One region of the Bacillus sp. EA-CB0995 genome, then DNA from elsewhere that is predicted to be linked to it. Evidence: predicted binding sites of a transcription regulator. Region 1 holds the regulator's gene; each other region holds the start of a gene.
The links. Region 1 encodes Rex, which represses fermentation and respiration genes when NADH is low (regulators of the CRP and FNR family bind a similar motif). Its sites were predicted from a motif close to TTGTGAAATATTTCACAA; they were not measured.

Region 1 (5,218 bases):
AAATAGTTCCTGGAAAATCAATAAGAGCATTTTCTAATATTTCTTTACTACTTAAGTCTAAATGGTTTGTCGGTTCATCTAAAATAAGCACATTTGATTTTTGCATCATCAGTTTTGCAAGAGCTAAACGTGCTTTTTGTCCACCACTTAAAGAAGAGACTGGCTTTAAAACATCATCACCAGAAAATAAAAAGTTTCCAAGTACTGTGCGGATTTCTTTTTCTGGTTGCAGCGGGTAATCATCCCAAAGTTCATCTAATACGCGTTTTGATGATGTTAAGTTTGCTTGTTCTTGGTCATAATATCCAATAGAAACGTTAGAGCCGAATGAAAAACTGCCGTTTAAAGGACGAAGTTTATCCACAAGAGATTTTAATAAAGTGGATTTTCCGATTCCATTTGGACCTACAAGTGCAACACTATCACCTCTCGTTAATTGGAAATGAATGTGCTCAATGATTGGCTCGTTATTATAACCAATTGTGATATTTTTTACTTGTAGTACATCATTGCCACTTTGCCTATCGATATCAAAGTGGAAAGAAGCAGATTTTGTATCACCGAGTGGTTTTGTCATAAGCTCCATACGATTTAATTGTTTTTGGCGACTTTGTGCCCGTTTTGTTGTGGAAGCGCGGGCGATATTTTTTTGAATGAAGTCTTGTAACTTTGTGACTTCTTCTTGCTGTTTCTCATAACGCTTCATTTCTTGTTCGTATAGCGATGCTTTAAGTTCTAAATACTTACTGTAGTTCCCCGTGTATTTTCGACTTTGTTTATTAGAGATTTCATACACCTGTGTTACGAGTTTATCTAGAAAGTATCGATCGTGTGAAACGATTAAAATAGCACCAGGATAGCCTTGTAAATATTGTTCCAGCCACGTTAATGTATCGATATCTAGATGGTTGGTTGGCTCATCCAAAATAAGCAAATCTGGTTTTGTTAGTAATAATTTGCCAAGAGCTAAACGAGTTTTTTGCCCACCACTTAAAGTGGAGATTGTAGTTCCGTGTGTCTCAGAAGGAAAGCCAAGTCCGCTTAAAACAGAGCGAATATCAGCTTCGTATTGGTAGCCGCCTTTATTTTTATAATCTAATTGCAGGCGATCATACTCTGCTAACAATCTTTCGTGTACAGTGACATTTGTGAAATTTTCTTCTTTCCCCATTTCTTGTTCTAGCCTTCGGAGTTCTTTCTCCATGCGTTGCAAGTCGAGAAATACCGTTAGCATTTCATCCCAAATGGTTAATGATGTTTCAAGACCAGTGTGCTGTGCTAAGTAACCGATAGATACATCTTTCGGTTTAATAATTTCTCCGCTGTCATGGGATAGTTCTCCCGCAATAATCTTTAATAATGTAGACTTTCCAGCGCCGTTACGGCCGACAAGTGCAATGCGATCACGCGTCTGTACCTCTAACTTAATGTTTGAAAGAATCACTTCAGCGGCGTATAACTTGGAAAGGTTATTCACTTGTAGTAGAATCAATGTTTTCACCTCAAATAATTTCTTAACTTTGCCATGATTATATTTCTCAATCATACTAAAAATAGTGTATAGTTGAACATAATAGAGAAGTTCTCTCTCTATTATACAGGGAAAACTTTCAATGCTAAACTTCCGTACATGTTTCAATCACTTGAACAGATAGGAAGAGAGGAGGGGTTGCATGGAGCAGCCTAAAATTCCGCAGGCGACTGCCAAAAGATTGCCTCTATACTATCGATTTATCCAAAACTTATCGTTATCTGGTAAGCAACGCGTATCATCTGCAGAATTAAGTGAAGCGGTGAAAGTGGATTCGGCGACGATTCGAAGAGATTTTTCATACTTTGGGGCATTAGGGAAAAAGGGATACGGCTATAACGTAAATTATTTATTGTCGTTTTTCCGCGAAACACTTGATCAAGATGATGTAACGCGTGTAGCACTAATAGGGGTAGGTAATTTAGGGACAGCTTTCTTACATTACAATTTTACGAAAAATAATAATACAAAAATTGAGATGGCATTTGACGTTGATGAAGAGAAAGTTGGAAAAGAAATCGGAGGAATTCCAGTATATCACCTGGATGAATTAGAAGAGAAATTATCCGATGATATAAAAGTGGCAATATTAACAGTACCTGCTTCTGTTGCACAAGCTGTAGCAGATCGCTTATCGCATACTGGTATACAAGGTGTTTTAAACTTTACACCTGCTAGGTTAAATATATTAGAACATATTCGAATTCATCATATCGATTTAGCGGTAGAATTACAAACGCTTGTGTACTTTTTAAAAAATTACCCACAATAAAAACGCAGGAATTCCCTGCGTTCTTATTATTTCTTCATACTACCTTTTTTCGGTTTAGAAAAAAGAAGGCGAAGTGCCAAATTAAAATCAACTGTTGCCATTATAGCAAGTAATATTGTATAAAAGTTCCAAATTGTATCTTCAACACTTGTAATTGCTAAGTATGTAAAAATACACCCAAGAAGAAAATACAAAGTTGCCATAACAAATGGTGAAGTTCGCATGTTTAAAATCCTCCGATGAATCCTTGCAATTTTTCAGCTTTTTCTATGTATGGGTGAAGTACAAATGTAATTAACATAACATTTGTATTCATCATAACGTGAGCCATAATAGGTACAATAATTCGTTTTGTTTTTACATATAAAAATGAAAAAACAAGCCCCATGGAAATATACACTAATAAATGTGTAGGGTCAAAATGAATTAAAGCAAATATAAGTGAACTCACAATTGCTGCGATAAAGAAGTTATATCGTTTATATAGTGTTCCAAATAGAATCTTTCTAAATACAATTTCTTCAAGAATGGGAGCGAATATAGAAGAAACAATCATAAATAATGGAGCAGCTTTTATAATCTCGATAATGTTTTGTGTATTTTCAGATTCAGGTTTAACTTTAAAAATTTGTGTTTCAATTGTGCCAGCAATTACTTGGGCAAATAAAGCAAGAAAAACCCCCAAAATAATCCATCCTATTGTAGCGGGAATGTTTGTTCTTTCCCGATCCCATTTTTCTGATTGTGTATCGTTGCGTAATATCAGAAGGATAATGATAAGAGCGACAAAGAAGCTAATTATTCCCCAATGTGCAGTTGCCAATTGAACCTCTTCTTGAAAGCTCCTGTTTCCATTGTTGTATATTCCGCTTTTTAAAAGGAGCCACCCTCCAATTACACCTGATAATTGCATTAAAATATATGTAACAACAACCCACCAGTATTGTCTCTTCAATTTCGTAACTCCTTTTTAAATTTTTTGTAATGAAAAAGGAAAATGCTCTATCCATAGAGAAAACAACTTATGGCATCTTCTTATTGTAACATAGGAGAAGAGGGAAAAACGATGGAATATCAAATAGAATCTTCTATCAGTGCCGATCTTCCATGAAGCCAAGGATTTATATTATTACGCTACTCATCAGGTAAAGAAGAGAAGCTTATGGAAAGACTGAAGAGGATGTAAAATAGTTTTCCGAAAAATTACGTTTTTTCACTTGCAAAAGAAAATGAGATTCTTTATTATAATAAGTGTGTTAGCACTCGAAGTGTTTGAGTGCTAATAAACATAAAATTTACATAGTAAATTGAGGAGGTTATTGTTCATGCTAAAGCCATTAGGTGATCGCGTTGTAATTGAACTTGTTCAAGCAGAAGAAAAAACAGCAAGTGGTATCGTATTACCAGACACTGCAAAAGAAAAACCACAAGAAGGTAAGGTAGTGGCAGTTGGTACTGGTCGTGTGCTTGAAAATGGTGAGCGTGTTGCTTTAGAGTTAGCTGTAGGCGATCGTATTATCTTCTCAAAATATGCAGGTACTGAAGTAAAATACGAAGGTGCAGAATACTTAATTTTACGTGAAAGCGACATTTTAGCAGTTATCAGTTAATTATATAAATCTTTAAAAATTCAAGGGGGTCAAATATTATGGCAAAAGATATTAAATTTAGTGAAGAAGCACGTCGTTCGATGCTTCGCGGTGTCGACACTCTTGCAAACGCAGTAAAAGTTACGCTTGGACCAAAAGGTCGTAACGTTGTACTTGAGAAAAATTCGGTTCTCCGCTTATTACAAATGACGGTGTAACAATTGCAAAAGAAATCGAATTAGAAGATGCATTTGAAAACATGGGTGCAAAACTAGTAGCAGAAGTTGCTAGCAAAACAAATGATGTAGCTGGTGACGGAACGACAACTGCAACTGTATTAGCACAAGCGATGATTCGTGAAGGTTTAAAGAACGTAACAGCTGGTGCGAACCCAATGGGTCTTCGTAAAGGTATTGAAAAAGCTGTTGTAGCAGCAATTGAAGAATTAAAAACAATCTCTAAACCAATCGAAGGTAAATCTTCTATCGCACAAGTAGCTGCTATTTCTGCTGCTGACGAAGAAGTAGGACAATTAATTGCAGAAGCGATGGAGCGTGTTGGTAACGACGGCGTTATTACATTAGAAGAATCTAAAGGTTTCACAACAGAATTAGATGTAGTAGAAGGTATGCAGTTCGATCGTGGATATGCTTCTCCTTACATGATTACTGATTCTGATAAAATGGAAGCAGTTCTTGATAACCCATTTATCTTAATTACTGATAAAAAGGTTTCTAGCATTCAAGAAATCTTACCAGTATTAGAGCAAGTGGTACAACAAGGTAAACCACTTCTTATCATCTCTGAAGACGTAGAAGGCGAAGCGTTAGCTACATTAGTAGTAAATAAACTTCGTGGTACGTTCAACGTAGTAGCTGTTAAAGCTCCTGGCTTCGGTGATCGTCGTAAAGCGATGCTAGAAGATATCGCTATCTTAACTGGCGGTGAAGTAATTACAGAAGAATTAGGACGCGACCTAAAATCTGCGACTATCGCATCTTTAGGACGTGCTAGCAAAATTGTTGTAACGAAAGAAAATACAACAATTGTTGAAGGTGTAGGAAATACAGAACAAATCGAAGCTCGTATTGGTCAAATCCGTGCGCAGTTAGAAGAAACAACTTCTGAATTCGATCGTGAAAAATTACAAGAGCGTCTTGCTAAACTAGCAGGCGGCGTGGCTGTAATTAAAGTAGGTGCAGCAACTGAAACTGAATTGAAAGAGCGCAAACTTCGCATTGAAGATGCACTTAACTCAACTCGTGCAGCAGTAGAAGAAGGTATTGTTGCAGGTGGCGGTACTGCACTTATGAACGTATATACTAA
Region 2 (5,218 bases), 790 kb from region 1:
GGAGTACAGTAACCCCTCCATTTACACGGTCTAAATCCCATGCATCTCCAATACCGATATAACTATGCAATTCTAACGGCTGATATTGTGTTAAAATCCCCACTGTTTCAATACCAGAATTCGCACAGTTACTTAATGTAAAATCAATAATGCGATATTTACCGCCAAATGGAACAGCTGGCTTCGCTAGATTTTTTGTTAAGGCGCTTAAACGACTACCTTTTCCCCCTGCTAATAACATTGCTACGCACGTCTGCTTTTGTACCATCTTGTGTACTACTCCCTTTCGTGTTTTCACCGGCCGTAAAATTGAAATTCCAAATGGTGGTATTGTCATTTCAACATGAGCAAGCTGATTATGATAAGGTTCCATAATTGCTTTTAATCGCTTCTTATTGATTTGTCCCGAACCGCCGTATGCAGAACTATCACTATTTAAAATTTCGTTATAATAGCGAAATGCTGGTACGCCAACTTTATAGTTTTCATACACCGCATTTGTAAAGTTACAAACGATAACGAGGACATCCTCTTCTCTCTCCCTTGGCGAATAAACGAAAAAATACTTTGCTCACGATTATCCGCATCAATCCACTGAAAACCATTTTCTGTGTGATCAAGCTGCCAAAGCGGCTTAGAGCGCTTATACAATGCTATGAGCTCCTTAAAGTAATCATGCGTACGATCATGCATTTCAAAATCATGTAAGCCCCAATCTAAATCTTCAAGGTCTTTCCATTCGTCATATTGTCCAAACTCGCCGCCCATAAAGAGCAGCTTCTTACCTGGATGTGTAAATAAATAGCCATACAATAAACGAAGCTGAGCAAACTTGGACCAATAATCACCCGGCATTTTATTTAATAGCGACTTTTTCCCGTGTACAACTTCATCATGTGATAACGGTAAAATAAAATTCTCAGAATACGTGTAAAGCAGTGAAAATGTTACTTTGTCATGAATATATTTCCGATACTCCGGCGCACATTCCATATATTTTAAAATGTCATTCATCCAGCCCATATTCCATTTATAATTAAAACCAAGTCCACCTTCGTATGTCGGTGCAGTTACGAGCGGCCATGCTGTTGAATCTTCTGCAGTCATTAAGAAAGTTGGATCTTCCGCAAATACTGCTTCATTCAGCTGTTGCAGGAATAATACAGCATGTTCATTACTTTCCTGCCCCCGTTTCGCTCCCAATATAGCATGTTAGCAACCGCATCAACGCGAAAGCCGTCGATATGATAATACTTCATCCAAAACAATGCATTCGAAATGAGAAAATTTCGTACTTCTTGTTTTCCTAAATCAAAATTCACAGTTCCCCATACGTGATTTTCTTGTACATCAAGATCTCTATATTCATACGTTGGTTCTCCATCAAACAAATAAAGCCCATGAGCATCTTTACAAAAATGCCCTGGTACCCAATCTAAAATGACACCGATCCCATATTTATGACATTCATCGACAAAATACATAAAATCCTGCGGTGCTCCGTATCTACTTGTCGGTGCATAATATCCAGTCCCTTGATATCCCCAAGAACGATCATATGGGTGTTCAATAAGCGGCATAATTTCAATATGAGTAAATTGATGCTCTACTACATACGGAATAAGCTCATCTGCCATTTCTCTGTAAGAGTAAAAAGACTCATCTTCTTTCTTTTTCCATGAACCAAAGTGAAGCTCATAAATTGCTAACGGTTCATTATAAATTGGTTTTCGTTTCTTTTTTTGAAACCACTTCTGATCTTTCCACTTATATCCTTTTATATCATAAACAATGGATGCCGTATTTGGTCTCACTTCAGCATATATTGCATACGGATCAGCTTTTAAAATTGTATGGCCGTTTAAGGCTTCAATTGCATATTTGTACAATTCCAGCTGAGCTACATTTGGTATGAATAAAGACCAAATTCCATCCTCTGTCACTCGCACCATTTTATGAATTTGATTATTCCATTCATTAAAATCTCCTACAATACTCACAGCTTGTGCATGAGGAGCCCATACAGAAAAACGTGTTCCTTGCACCCCATCTTCCTTCGTTAGATGAGCACCAAATATTTCGTAGCTATCGTAAAATTTCTCTTTATGAAACAATAGCATTTTTTCCTCATTACAATTTGTTACAATCACTATGTTCACCTCACAAGATGACAGAATTTTAAATATGTTATTACTATTCTTCGGTAAATAGAAATATCCTTGCGATTTTCTAAAAAAACATACGTTTTTTTCGCGGAAATTCATGGGAATTCCGTAAATTTCCGCTGAAAATATCGAATTTTGACGAATATTCCTTGTAAGCGTTTTATTTTAGAATAATTTTCAAAATGAAAAAGAGGGGAGATTTTACTGCGATTCATTACTTCCTATTAGAGTAAAATACATATTACGTTTAAAAAGTAATTAACTTTCAGCAAAACATAAAAAAACCCTTTCCGGCAAAAGGGGATATACAGGGGGCTGCCGGAAAGGGGTTTATACAATTTGGATTATAGTACTGGTGCCATAGTTTCTTTTAGCACTTTTACAGAATGATCAAATTTCAATTCTTCCTCTTCATTTAATTCAAGCTCTACAATTTCTCGAACACCTTGGCGGTTGATAACTGCTGGAACACCTACGTAAACATCTTGTTGTCCATATTGTCCTTCAAGATATGCAGATACTGTCAATACGCTGTTTTCGTTGTTTAAAATCGCTTTAGTTACACGTAGTAGTGACATACCGATACCGTAGTAAGTTGCACCTTTACGTTGAATAATATGATAAGCAGCATCGCGTACATTCACAAAGATTTCATCTAAATCGCTTTGATTGTACTTTTCATTGTTTGCTAAGATTGTTTCAAGTTTTTGTACACCAACAGTAGCATGGCTCCATACTGGAAGCTCTGTGTCGCCATGTTCACCAATAACATATGCGTGAACGTTGCGTGGATCCACATCTAAGTATTCACCTAACATGTAACGGAAGCGAGCAGAGTCTAAAGTTGTACCAGAACCAATTACACGTTCTTTTGGTAATCCAGATTCTTTCCAAGTTACATAAGTTAAAATATCAACTGGGTTAGTTGCGATTAAGAAGATACCATCAAATCCGCTATCCATAATGCCGCGAACGATTTGTTTAAAGATTTTTGTATTCTTCTCAACTAAATCTAAGCGAGTTTCACCTGGCTTTTGTGGTAATCCAGCAGTGATAACAACAAGATCTGCATCTTTACAATCTGCATAGCTGCCTTTCCAAACTTTTGTTGGAGCTGGAGCAAATGGAACAGCATGGCTTAAATCCATTGCTTCCCCTTCTGCTTTTGCTTCGTTTACGTCAACAAGAACAAACTCTTCAGCTACACCTTGGTTAATCATAGAATATGCATAGCTGCAACCTACAGCTCCTGTTCCTACTAATACTACGCGGTTAATACCTTTTTTCATGGTAAAATCCCCTCTCTATTTTTCATTTCATTATTATTATTATCATTGTCATTTAAGTAAATAATTAAAATACTGATTTTATATTGTTTAACTTCCTTACACACATATTGTAGCACGTTCATTTGTGAATGTATTCACAAATTATGACCTATTTGTGAACTTTTTCACAGATGAGAGAAAATTATAGTATCAGGTATGGAATCTATCCCAGTTTAAGCGAAATACATTCACATACTAGTTCCGCCAGAATCATAAACCACTTATCGTCTATTCGGCGATTCGCCAATATCCAACATACGTAAGCAGTAAAAGGGACTCTCCCAAAAGACACCTACTTGCCTTTGGATAAGCCCCGTTTTTTCTATCCCGCATTAACGGGCAGTAAGACCCCCATCTCAAGATTGAGAGAGAAGCGAAGAAGATAGGCGGAGGATAACGGCCTTTAAAAGCCCGATTGGTTCAACTAACCATCAGTGGGGGATGAAGAACCCCCACTGATGGAAGTTTCACTTTATAAAAAGAAGAAACATAACCCAATAACAGCGCCGGCATATAACAAGTTGACAACACAAAATCCCATAATAATACAATGCACCTTTGTATTATTAAGCTAAATGAAAATACTCATATATCTTATATAAGTTGTCCACACCTTTTTTCAGCTTTCAAATATTATATATTGAGTCAAAAATTTATTTTGAAAGGAGTTGGTTTATATAAATAAGCATACAAAATGCGTCTGTGAACAACTAGCAGAATTACAGGTAGGTACAGTAGTAGATATTTTTCTAAATGGAAACTTTATAGATGATGTTACGTTTGTTAACTTTAATCCTGAAAACTTTTGCGCAACTTTCGTATTTACAGAAGGAGACGAAGAAGGAGGAGTACTTCTTATAGATTGCCGTGATATTCAAGCACTTACAATTAGTAAGGGCTAGTTTATAAAAGAGAGCTTTGAAAAAAGCTCTTTTTTTATAATTTCAAAATATATTTCTATCCGAGATAAACAAAAGAGGAAGAGGGAAAGAAACATGTCAATTCTCATAAATCATACTGCTACCCCTAAAATATTCAATCCGAATTTAGTAAAGGACACAGATATACAATCTTCACATATAAAAAATAAAAACAAACACCTTGAAGATATTTGTTGCCTTTTAAACACCTTTAATTTAGGAAGAAAAGTAAACGAAATTATAGTTAATGGCACACCATTAACCGTTTCAATTTTCACAGGATTTCACTTTAACACAGGTCTTGCTACGTTTATAGATAAAAGTGGGCGCATTATCCTCGCTAATTGCGAGCGCATTGATGCAATTGTTCTTTAGCATTTTTATTGATATTAAAACGAAGAATTGTATTTTAAATAAAAAAACTATCTTCTTTAATTAATACTCATGTGATTAAAGTTGAGGATTAATTATCCATTAACACAAGACAAATAAAAAAGAGATAGCATATATGCTATCTCTTTTTTTATGACCCGTACGGGATTCGAACCCGTGTTACCGCCGTGAAAGGGCGGTGTCTTAACCACTTGACCAACGGGCCAATTTCTGGCAGAGAAGAAGGGATTCGAACCCTCGCACCGCGTAAGCGATCTACTCCCTTAGCAGGGGAGCCCCTTGAGCCACTTGGGTACTTCTCTATATATGGCTCCGCAGGTAGGACTCGAACCTACGACCGATCGGTTAACAGCCGATAGCTCTACCACTGAGCTACTGCGGAATATGGTGGGCCTAAATGGACTCGAACCAT
Region 3 (5,218 bases), 680 kb from region 1:
TCAAGTTTCATCTCATTACATTAGAAATAGGAGAACCGCTATGGAGAATAATCAACGTTCATCCTTTCTTCCATTATGTTATATATTGCTACTCATACTTGTAAGCTTTCTTTATGACGAGCTCAATCAATCAACAGTAGGTGCTGTGAATGTAACAACAAAAATAGACGCATGGATTCCTTTTACAAAAGAATTTATCGTTCCATACTTACTTTGGTTTCCCTATCTATACGGTGCTCTAATTTATTACTGCTTTGCTGACCGAAAGCTCTACTATGTTACATTAAGTAGTGTTATATTAGGTGACCTTCTTTCTTTTAGCATTTATTATATGTGGCAAACAACGGTAACACGTCCTGAAGTGATTGGCAATGATGTGTTTGCTAATTTAGTTCGCTTTATTTACAGTATCGATCAACCTGTAAATTGTTTTCCTAGCATTCACGTGCTCACAACATTTGTCATTATGATTACAGCATATAAGAGAAAAAAGCAAAACAAATGGGAATATGGTCTATTAACATTTGTTGGCGTACTCATTATTTTATCTACTTTGTTTACAAAACAGCACGCCTTTATAGATGTAATAACAGGCATCGTAGTAGCAAGCTTTCTTTATGCTGCTATGCAATCTGTATTTGAATTACGTAAACAAAAGGTTAAAGCCCCTGCTGGATGATCGTATAATCTATGAAAACAAAAGCAGACTGCGGCTTCTTCAGTCTGCTTTTATCTATGTAAGAAGAGATTTTCAAATTGGTATATTATAGTCTCTAAGATTGTGGTACAGTCATGTCGCCAGGTTTAATGCGACCTGCTTTTTTCAAAATCATATACAGTATATAAGAAACAGCTACTGGAATTATGATATAAGTAATTACCATCGCTGGAACAACACTCAATCCTTTGCTTGAAATTAAGTTAATTGGTGCGATTAAAGAACTAAGTCCAAGACCCGCAATTTCTTTCCCCGCTGTCATTTGGAATACAAGCGCCGATACAGGACCTACAATTGCACTGGCGACAACAGTTGGTACAAGAATCATCGGGTTCTTAGTAATATTCGGAAGCTGTACTTTCGGTGTACAAAGGGCTTGTGCTAAAATACCACCTAAATTATTTTCTTTCGCAGAGATAACAGCGAATCCGATAAATTGAGCGACGCATCCTGCAAGGGCAGCACCGCCTGCCACTCCGTCTAGGCTAAGTGCAATTGCTAGCGCCGCTGATGACGCTGGAGAAATTAATAACAATCCCCAAACAACCGCAAGTACAACAGAAGCGATAAATGGGCTGCCAGCTGAGCTATCTTTAATAAATGCTCCAACTGCATTTAAGACTGGGCTAATATTTTGAGATAACCAAATACCTACTAAACCTGAACCTAATATTGCGGCAAACGGAACAAGCATCATATCTACAGCAGTTTTTCCGCTTAATCGTTTACCGATATAAACTGCTAGTGTTGCTGTTAATAACGCACCGATTGGTTCACCAGTTTTAATCATCAAACCGGCTGCAGTAATCGAAATTGATCCAGCTCCAATCGTTCCTGCAACCATCGCTGAGAAAATGACAAGTCCATTTGCTCCGAGCATAAAAGCAATTCCTGCTCCAATTGCTGGCGCCATAAGTGATTTCGCAACAACTCCGATTGTAATTAACATAGGAATATCAGCAATTCTTCCTATATTTTCGATGAGCAAACCAATTCCAAGAGATACGAAAATACCTTGTGCAATTCCTGCAGATCCTTTGAATATACGAGGCATGATATATTCCTTCATCTGTTTCACCTTCTTCTAGTTTAGTAACCGATTGTTTTCATGTAGTCGCGTAAAATGTCATTTGATTTTGCAAATCGGCTTTCTTCAGCTTCTGTTAAGTTCAGTTCAACAAGTTCTTTTATACCATCTCTTGTAATGATAGCTGGTACACCTGTGGAAATTTCATACTCACCATATTCACCGTCTAAAACGGCTGATACAGCAATAATACAGTGATCATCATTAAAAATAGAACGTGCAATATAAGCTAACGCATTCCCAATACCGTAATAAGTAGTTCCTTTCCGTCTATAAATTTCCCAACCAGCTTTTGCTGTTTTTTCCACAACTTCATCTAAATCAATTTCACCTAGACGCTCTTTTTGCTCCTCTAAAATTTGCAAGACAGGCTTTCCACCTACTGTTACATGTGACCAAGCAACCATTTGTGAATCGCCATGCTCACCTAATGAGTAACCGTGAATGCTACGAGGATCAACTTCCAGCATTTCAGATAAAATTGTTCTTAAACGAGAAGAATCTAATGATGTCCCAGTACCAAGGACGCGATTTCTTGGCAAACCTGATAATTTCCAAACTTGATAAGTAATAATATCAACTGGGTTTGATGCGATTAGGAAGATGCCATCAAATCCGCTCTCCATTACACTTGGTACGATACTCTTCATAATTTTCGCACTTGCCTCTAAAGTATCAAGGCGACTTTGACCTGGCTTTGGAGCAGGTCCCGCTGTAATAATAACAATATCCATATCTTTGCAGTCTTCATAGGTTCCTGCATATACTTTTGTTCTTGTATTTGTAAAATTAATGCAGTGTGATAAATCCATTGCTTCGCCAACTGCTCGTTCATGATTGAGATCAATTAACGCTAATTCTTCACAGATTCCTTGATTCACAATAGAATACGCACAGCTTGATCCAACTAATCCAGTACCAATAATCGCAATCTTTCTTGTGTTTCTATTCATGACAATCTCACCTGCTTCTTAGTGTAATTTTCTTTGTGCTGTGTTCTTTACACTTTTTATTATAGAAGTTTTTACCATGGAAACCATGTACATTTTGTGAAATATATCACAAATAATATGGACGTTTTATGTCCCCTTGCACATAATTTCGACAAAGTCACGAACATTTTACTTTCACAAAAAAAACAGGTAACGTCTCGGTTACGTCACCCGTTTTAAAAAATTCTCTTTTCTTATTGCGCACTTAGTTGATTCTTCAACTGCTGAACAATCGTTGGATTAGCAGGAGCTGCTGGTTGATAATAATTCTTTTGCTTTGCGAATTGATACAGATTACGTTGACGCATTTCGTCTTGATTACGAATTTGAATTAACGTTTGATATAATTGATCGTTATTCGTTTGAGCAATGTAATTCGCATAGCCTGTTAAACTTGCATTTAATTCAGCTAAATAATCATTTACCATATCTTTTTCATTCATGTTCTTTACACTCCTATCCTAGAAAAGACATTAATTGTTGCTTCGTATTTTGTGCATCTTGCACATCTTTTTGCAGCATCTGCTTCAACTGCGGATCCGTACATGACTGTGCATACTCTTGTAATTTGTTAATAACTGTTGCATGCCCGCCAATAAGATGACGTAAATTCTCCACTTCAAGCTCGTTTAAATTTTGCATCTAACAGCCTTCCTTTCTTTGTTCATTCAACATTTAGTATCTATTTATTTTTGAATTGTATGCACTAAAAAACCTTAGAATTGCTTCTAAGGTTTCCTCTCATTTATCCCGCATTAACGGGCAGTAAGACCCCCACCTCAAGATTGAGAGAGAAGCGAGGAAGATAGGTGGGGGATAACTGCCCGTAAAAGCCCGATTGGTTCAACTAACCATCAGTGAAAAAAGCGTCACTGATGGAAGTTTCACTTTATACTCAGGCCGCAAAACCAAATACATCTGTAATTAACGAAAGAATTAATAACACAACTACTACACCGCCGGCTACTCTTGCTATAGATTTCTTTTGTTGCTCTACACTCGAAACAACAAATCGGAAATATAATATACCACCTAATGCAATAAGAATACATTCCAATGCAATGCTTATAACTGGAAATCTCCATAGCTCAAAACCCAGCAAAGGAAAGTCTCCGAAATTCCCAGGAAGTAACGGCAAATCAGCACGATGCACAAGTAAATCAAGGATCCAATGACTAAAAACTACCGCTCCAATAACAAAGCCACTTCGTCTTCCCCAAAACTTCATACCCACTATTCCTGCAAAAAAGGCAATACACAGTGCTCCTATTAAAGAATGTGAATAATCCGCATGAATCACAACTTCACCATAACCATTACCACCAATAGGTACCATTGTCTCTACTCCTAAAACATAAAGCGGCACAAAGATCACGTCCAATAATTGTGTGCTTAACATGAGAGCCCAAAGCGGTATTTTCGGTGACTTTGCTTTCACTGCTGCAGCTAAGCCAAAATGTCCTGCAAACATTTCACTTCACATCCTTTTGCACTTTCATCTCTAACAAGCCGTAACCTACTGTAAAAAGAAGCATGAACAGCAAAAAATTCATGGTTTCTCTCTCCTTCTTTATTCTTTCATTACATGCAGTCCCTTAATAAACGTTTCCAGTAATAAATGTAAACTTGTATCTAAATCCAGCGGCAACCCAAATCCACCTTGCTGTTCAATCGACGAAAATCCGTGACAAATACTTCTTAGTCCACGCGTCGCATGAAGTGCTTTTTCACCTTCTAAACCATAGTGTTGTAAAACATGAAGGCAAAGCTCTACAGTTCCATCACCTGCTTGTTGCACTTCTTCATCTCGTAAAAAAGTTGCTTCATACAATCCAGGATGTTTTCGGACAAACGACACGTACGCTTCTCCTAATGCATGAATTGCTTCATCCATGCTTTTACCCTCTACCGCCTCTTTCAGCGCCTCATGCAGCTGCTCTATTCCGTAAACACCAAGGTTTTTTCGTACGTCTTGTAACCCTTTCACATGATTATATAGAGAGGGGGAACGTATTCCCAGCCTTTGCGATAATGACGCTAATGTTACTTCTTGTATTCCATTTGTATCTGCGATTTCTGCCGCTGTGTCTACAATTTTCTGTAATGTAAGTCCGATTCTCGGTGACATAAATTAACCCTCTTTCATACTTTCTACATTCCGCTTTGCTTCCTCAATGGCACTGTCTATTGCAGCGCCTGGATCCTTTATCATTTTCCCATGCCCTGCCGCAAGTAAGGAAGGCTCATATTCTCTTAGCTTCTCTGCACTCTGTAATGCTACTTCTTTACTCCACGTTGCCATTGCAGGAAACGGAAACCAAAATTTCATTTGTCCCGAAACAGCCATGCCTCCTCTTGTTTGAAATGCATCACCAACAATAAGGGCGTTATTTCGCGTATCAAGAAATGACATAGAACCTG
Region 4 (5,218 bases), 140 kb from region 1:
CCTGTCATGAAGCCAGGAAAGCCTTATATTCAAGTTACCATAGAATAACAACTGCTACGATTCTTGATACAACTCCCTACGCTGGCATTATCCAGATCAGGTTAAGGGTCGATGCATTGTTACATCCTCTCAGCCGCACGGGCTCCCCTGTTCCAATTCGTTTTCATTGTAGCACGTATTATTTTTATGAACAAACAAAAATAAATTTTTCCATCTAATGATACTGTCCTCAAGTTCATCTTCATATATTCTATTGTACTTACAAATTGATATGGAAAGGTGGAACTTGTATGGGCATTCGCTTTATAAAGATTTCTTCTATTTATTTTGTCATCGGCGTCTGTATGGGGATGTATATGTCAATGTCTCTTAATTTTGCATTAAGAAGTGTACACGTTCACTTGCTGCTTCTCGGCTGGGCTTCAATGATGGCAGCTGGCATTTTATATCATATCTTTCAAGAAGCTGGTCATTCTAAACTAGGAAAAATTCACTTTTGGCTGCTTAATATTGGACTGCCAATTATGATGATTGCACTAGCTCTTGAGATTTATGGAAATCACGCAGCTATTCCGTTTGTTGCCGGCGGTAGTATTCTTGTTGTTCTCGCTATTATTATCTTTTCTATTAATATTTTTACACATGTAAAAGAAAATTCATAATGACGTTCTTTATGAATTGAACCTTCCATCATCGGAAATCTTACTGCTCTTTATACAAAATACATGAAAAAAAGCAGAAGCGGTTAACGCTCCTGCTTTTTTCATGATATTTCAGCCTTTAAATTCTCCAATAAGCTCTCGCAGCTCATAGGCAAGCGTATTTAAACAACTTGCTAATTCTGCTACTTCTTGAACAAACATTTCTTGCTCTTTCATACTTTCTTCCACTGTCTATTCAAAACATATAATGACGAATCTAAATCTTTATTTTTTGAGATAAGGTAGGGATAGAAGTAAGAATGTAATTACATCAATAAAGCTTAGTCTAATACATTTTTTTAATGGAACAGTGAGAGAAGTTCACAAGGGTAGTCAATAACCAAATATCCACATGCAACCCATTTCTAAAGTTGATGGGCATGTGACGAGAGCTCAAAATGTATTCATTCATATTCACAGATGATATCCTTTTAGTTGGATTTTTACGCTGAATCAGCAAGAAATTGTTGTTCTTTGAGCATTAATTTGATATTTTATGGAAAGATATACTAGTAAGTATACGATTTGAACGTTCTATTTTTTAGAGTATAACAGGAGGAGAATGAATATGTCGGAAATTGAAGTAGGCGAAATTTTTACCCTTAGCGATGAGAGTAATGAGGAGCAGGAAGTTGAAGTGCTCGGAACGATGAATGTCGAAGGAGCAGAATACATTGCTGTTGGCTTTGTAGAAGACATTCAAACGGAAACAGAGGAAGACATTGATATCTTCTTTTTAAAAGTAGAAGAAGATAGTGAATTCTCATACATTGAGAGTGACGAGGAATTTGAAAAAGTATCTGCTGCGTTTGAGAAAATTATGGACGAGCAAGAATAATATTGGTTGGACACAAGAGGGGGATGCATATCTGCCCTCTGTTTTTGTATATAGGGGTACCGCCCCATTGCCATCAAGTCAAGAAATTCATTGTTTCCCAAAACAATAAATAAACTGGATTCCCATAGGTAACTAGGAAGAGAGAAAATTTTCGTTTTGGGGATTCTTCAAAATCTTAGCTTGATAGGTATGCGGCAGGACCCCTTACAGAAAAATAGCAAAAAAAAGAGACCAATGTATGAAAAAAGCATTGGTCTAAACCAATCCTATCAGTCCGGTAGCTGGCTAGCTTAGTCCATTTCAACCTGAGCCCCTATAGTTTTGCGACCCTATGTTTCCATAAGTTTGCCTTTCTCGATGAACGAGTTGAACGATATGGGAATTTTATGAGAATTACACAATTCTCTGTCCACAGATTACAACATCTAAATCAAATTGCCTATTCATTTGCACATATAAATATAAATTTCACAATGACTCTTTTGTAAAATAATTGTAACAAAAAGGAGTGAATCATGTTTTTGATATGCTATATAATAAAAATGGATATTTTCAGAGATTTATTTTATTATTCATTATTTAATTTTTGAATCATTAAACAAATTAAGTTATTTGATAATAACGATTGATTATTATCTCGGAGGTACTATACTATGTTCTGGCTACAGTTTATCATCTTATTACTCTGCATTTTCATCGGTGCGCGCCTTGGAGGTATTGGCCTTGGAGTAATGGGAGGTGTTGGTATGACAATCTTTGTCTTCTTCTTCCACTTACAACCAACCTCCCCGCCAATCGATGTTATGCTTATGATTTTAGCAGTTATTACAGCCGCTGGGGCACTACAGGCCGCTGGGGGGATGGACTATCTTGTTCATATTGCAGAAAAAGCGCTTCGCAAAAACCCGAAACGTATTACGTTCTTTGCCCCAATTGTCACTTATTTATTTACGTTTTGTGCAGGTACAGGCCACGTTGCCTATTCAGTCCTTCCTGTCATTGCTGAAGTATCGCGTGAATCAGGAATTCGACCAGAGCGTCCACTGTCAATTGCTGTTATTGCATCGCAGCAAGCGATTACAGCAAGTCCAATTTCAGCAGCAACCGTTGCACTTCTCGCTATGCTTGCTGACTATCAGATTACACTATTAGATATTTTAAAAATTAGTATTCCATCTACCTTTATCGCTTGTATGTTAGCTGCTTTCGTCGCAAGCAAAATGGGAAAAGAGCTAAACGAAGATGAAGAATACTTAAAACGATTACAAGAAGGCATGATTCCAAAACTAGAAGAAAAGAAAGAATTTATTGTCCCGAAAGGTGCAAAACTGTCTGTTATCCTCTTTTTATTTGCAACAGTTCTAGTTGTTCTTCTTGGATCTTTTGAAGCGTTACGTCCTAGCTGGATGATAGACGGAAAACTTGTACGTCTTTCTATGCCAAACACCATTGAAATGGTGATGCTAACAATCGCTGCACTTATTATTATTTTTTGTAAACCAAATGTAGAAAGTATCGTGTCTGGTAACGTCTTTAAAGCAGGAGCAACAGCAGTTGTTGCGATTTTCGGCATCGCATGGATGGGAGATACGTTCTTTAACGGTAACTTACAAATGATTCAAGGTTCTATTCAAGGTCTCGTAACGAGTGCACCGTGGTTATTCGCAATTGCACTATTCGTGCTATCAATCTTGCTATATAGTCAAGCTGCAACGGTACGTGCGTTAATACCACTTGGATTAACACTTGGCATTTCACCCGCACTATTAATTGCGATGTTCCCAGCTGTAAACGGATATTTCTTTATTCCAAACTACGGAACAATCGTTGCAGCAATTAATTTTGACCGTACAGGTACAACGCGTATCGGTAAATATGTGTTAAATCATAGCTTTATGATCCCGGGTCTTGTTGCAACAATTACATCAATCGGAATTGGAATGTTTCTCGTTTCACTGATGTTTTAATGAAGAAAGAGCTAGCCTTTACAAGGGCTAGCTCTTTTTAATCAAACGTTTGTTTAAATATTTATCCCGCGTTAACGGGCAGTAAGACCCCCACTGATGGAAATTTCACCCTATTCAATGATTTCGATACTATATCCTTTCTTCCGCATTCCCATTAGCACTTGCTCAATATGCTCATTATCTTTCGTCTCAAGAGAAAGGTGCAGCTGCGCATAACCTGGGAATACTTTCGTTCCAATTCTCTCTAAATGAATATGAAGAACATTCGCTTCAAAATCGGTTACAATCTGTAATACTTGTTGTAGTTGCCCTGGCTTATCTTTAATCGTCGTTGAAATATGGACAAATCGGCCTGCTTCAACCATCCCGTGTTCAATAATACGAGAAATAAAATTAACATCAACATTACCACCACTTAATACAGAGACAATCTTTTTCCCTTGCTCAGGCACTTTTCCATATAACATGGCAGCTAATGAAGTAGCACCCGATCCTTCTACAAGTAATTTATTACGCTCTAATAACATAAGCATTGCCCGAGCAATCTCCATTTCATCCACACAGAAAATATCATCTACATAACGTTGCACAAGCTGAAAAGTGAGATCCCCTGGTTTTTTCACCGCAATTCCATCGGCCATCGTTGGTGTTGATTGTACCGTCACCCTTTGTTTTTCCTGCAAGGATTGCTTCATACTAGGACACGCTAGCGCCTGTACACCATATATTTTCACCGATGGCTTTTGTTCTTTAATTGCCATCGCAACGCCCGCAATTAAACCACCACCGCCAATAGGACAAATGACCGCATCAACATCATCAAGCTGATGCAATATTTCTAACCCAACTGTTCCTTGTCCAGCAATAATATCCTCGTCATCAAATGGATGGACAAATGTCGCTCCAGTTCGTTCTTTTAAATCAAGTGCATAAGCTAAAGCTTCATCAAAAACATTTCCTTGCAATTCTATATTAGCTCCGTAACGCTTTGTTGCAAGTACCTTACTGAGCGGCGCTCCTTTTGGCATAACAATTGTACAAGGAATGCCGAGCATATTACTAGAATAAGCAACACCTTGCGCATGATTACCAGCCGATGCCGCCACAACTCCTTTTTGTAATTCTTCTTTGCTAAGCGAAGTCATTTTATTATAAGAGCCACGTACTTTAAAGGAACCTGTCTTTTGGAGATTTTCTAGTTTTAAATACACTTCATTATGAGATAACTCGCTAAATGTACTGGAATAATCTAATGGTGTTGTATGTACAATGCCTTTCATTTTTTCATGAGCAGCTATAATATTTTGTAACGTAATCATGTCGTCGCCTCCGAAGCAGTATATTCATACACTTTAGTTTCAAACGGCACAATTTGTTTTATACGAAAAAAGAATATTGCTTTAAAATAGAGTTTGATCCAAAACACCTCACAAACCCGTATTTTACGGTAAATGAGAAGAATCCATTTTGAAAAAAAGATTGATTAAAATGGATTCTTCTTTAGCATATTTAAGTTTCGGTTTTATAAAAAAGTTTGATCATTTTTCACCTTAGATCTTCCACAATAGCGCCCGATTGTGGAAGATCTTAATTACTATGTCTTTTTGAACAAACCTACTTCTTTACTTTTTATAAGAACATCCGTTCACAGAGGGAAGTTAGCAGTTATAATGATGTCTGGGTAATAATAAGTAAGTTACCGTTGCTTATAA

Region 2: a site for Rex is predicted at 3,577-3,594, ahead of ACEWFJ_RS04340 (L-lactate dehydrogenase). Genes of this name have one in related genera too.
Region 3: a site for Rex is predicted at 2,853-2,870, ahead of ACEWFJ_RS03645 (L-lactate dehydrogenase). Genes of this name have one in related genera too.
Region 4: a site for Rex is predicted at 2,124-2,141, ahead of ACEWFJ_RS22335 (anaerobic C4-dicarboxylate transporter family protein). Genes of this name have one in related genera too.

Annotation. Positions count from the first base shown of each region.
Region 1 covers NZ_CP169269.1:18,682-23,899, reverse strand. Annotated here, with positions in the region: gene ACEWFJ_RS00095 (ABC-F family ATP-binding cassette domain-containing protein) at 1-1,492, opposite strand, end outside; gene ACEWFJ_RS00090 (redox-sensing transcriptional repressor Rex) at 1,674-2,303, shown strand; gene ACEWFJ_RS00085 (YdiK family protein) at 2,330-2,527, opposite strand; gene ACEWFJ_RS00080 (CPBP family intramembrane glutamic endopeptidase) at 2,530-3,258, opposite strand; gene groES (co-chaperone GroES) at 3,629-3,913, shown strand; partial or broken gene groL (chaperonin GroEL) at 3,952-5,218, shown strand, end outside.
Region 2 covers NZ_CP169269.1:806,393-811,610, reverse strand. Annotated here, with positions in the region: gene ACEWFJ_RS04355 (glucose-1-phosphate adenylyltransferase) at 1-493, opposite strand, end outside; gene ACEWFJ_RS04350 (hypothetical protein) at 436-1,203, opposite strand; gene ACEWFJ_RS04345 (GlgB N-terminal domain-containing protein) at 1,143-2,150, opposite strand; gene ACEWFJ_RS04340 (L-lactate dehydrogenase) at 2,510-3,454, opposite strand; gene ACEWFJ_RS04335 (penicillin-binding protein) at 4,171-4,395, shown strand; gene ACEWFJ_RS04330 (hypothetical protein) at 4,489-4,788, shown strand; tRNA gene ACEWFJ_RS04325 (tRNA-Glu) at 4,940-5,011, opposite strand; tRNA gene ACEWFJ_RS04320 (tRNA-Ser) at 5,018-5,108, opposite strand; tRNA gene ACEWFJ_RS04315 (tRNA-Asn) at 5,114-5,188, opposite strand; tRNA gene ACEWFJ_RS04310 (tRNA-Ile) at 5,192-5,218, opposite strand, start outside.
Region 3 covers NZ_CP169269.1:696,341-701,558, reverse strand. Annotated here, with positions in the region: gene ACEWFJ_RS03655 (phosphatase PAP2 family protein) at 41-679, shown strand; gene ACEWFJ_RS03650 (PTS sugar transporter subunit IIC) at 774-1,787, opposite strand; gene ACEWFJ_RS03645 (L-lactate dehydrogenase) at 1,808-2,758, opposite strand; gene ACEWFJ_RS03640 (spore coat protein) at 2,992-3,240, opposite strand; gene ACEWFJ_RS03635 (hypothetical protein) at 3,254-3,439, opposite strand; gene ACEWFJ_RS03630 (permease) at 3,693-4,268, opposite strand; gene ACEWFJ_RS03625 (TetR/AcrR family transcriptional regulator) at 4,368-4,925, opposite strand; gene ACEWFJ_RS03620 (MBL fold metallo-hydrolase) at 4,929-5,218, opposite strand, start outside.
Region 4 covers NZ_CP169269.1:4,346,163-4,351,380, forward strand. Annotated here, with positions in the region: TPP riboswitch at 57-159, opposite strand; gene ACEWFJ_RS22320 (cytochrome-c oxidase) at 291-662, shown strand; gene ACEWFJ_RS22325 (methyl-accepting chemotaxis protein) at 774-878, opposite strand; gene ACEWFJ_RS22330 (DUF1292 domain-containing protein) at 1,270-1,539, shown strand; cyclic di-GMP riboswitch class I at 1,813-1,899, opposite strand; gene ACEWFJ_RS22335 (anaerobic C4-dicarboxylate transporter family protein) at 2,193-3,506, shown strand; gene ilvA (threonine ammonia-lyase) at 3,617-4,825, opposite strand.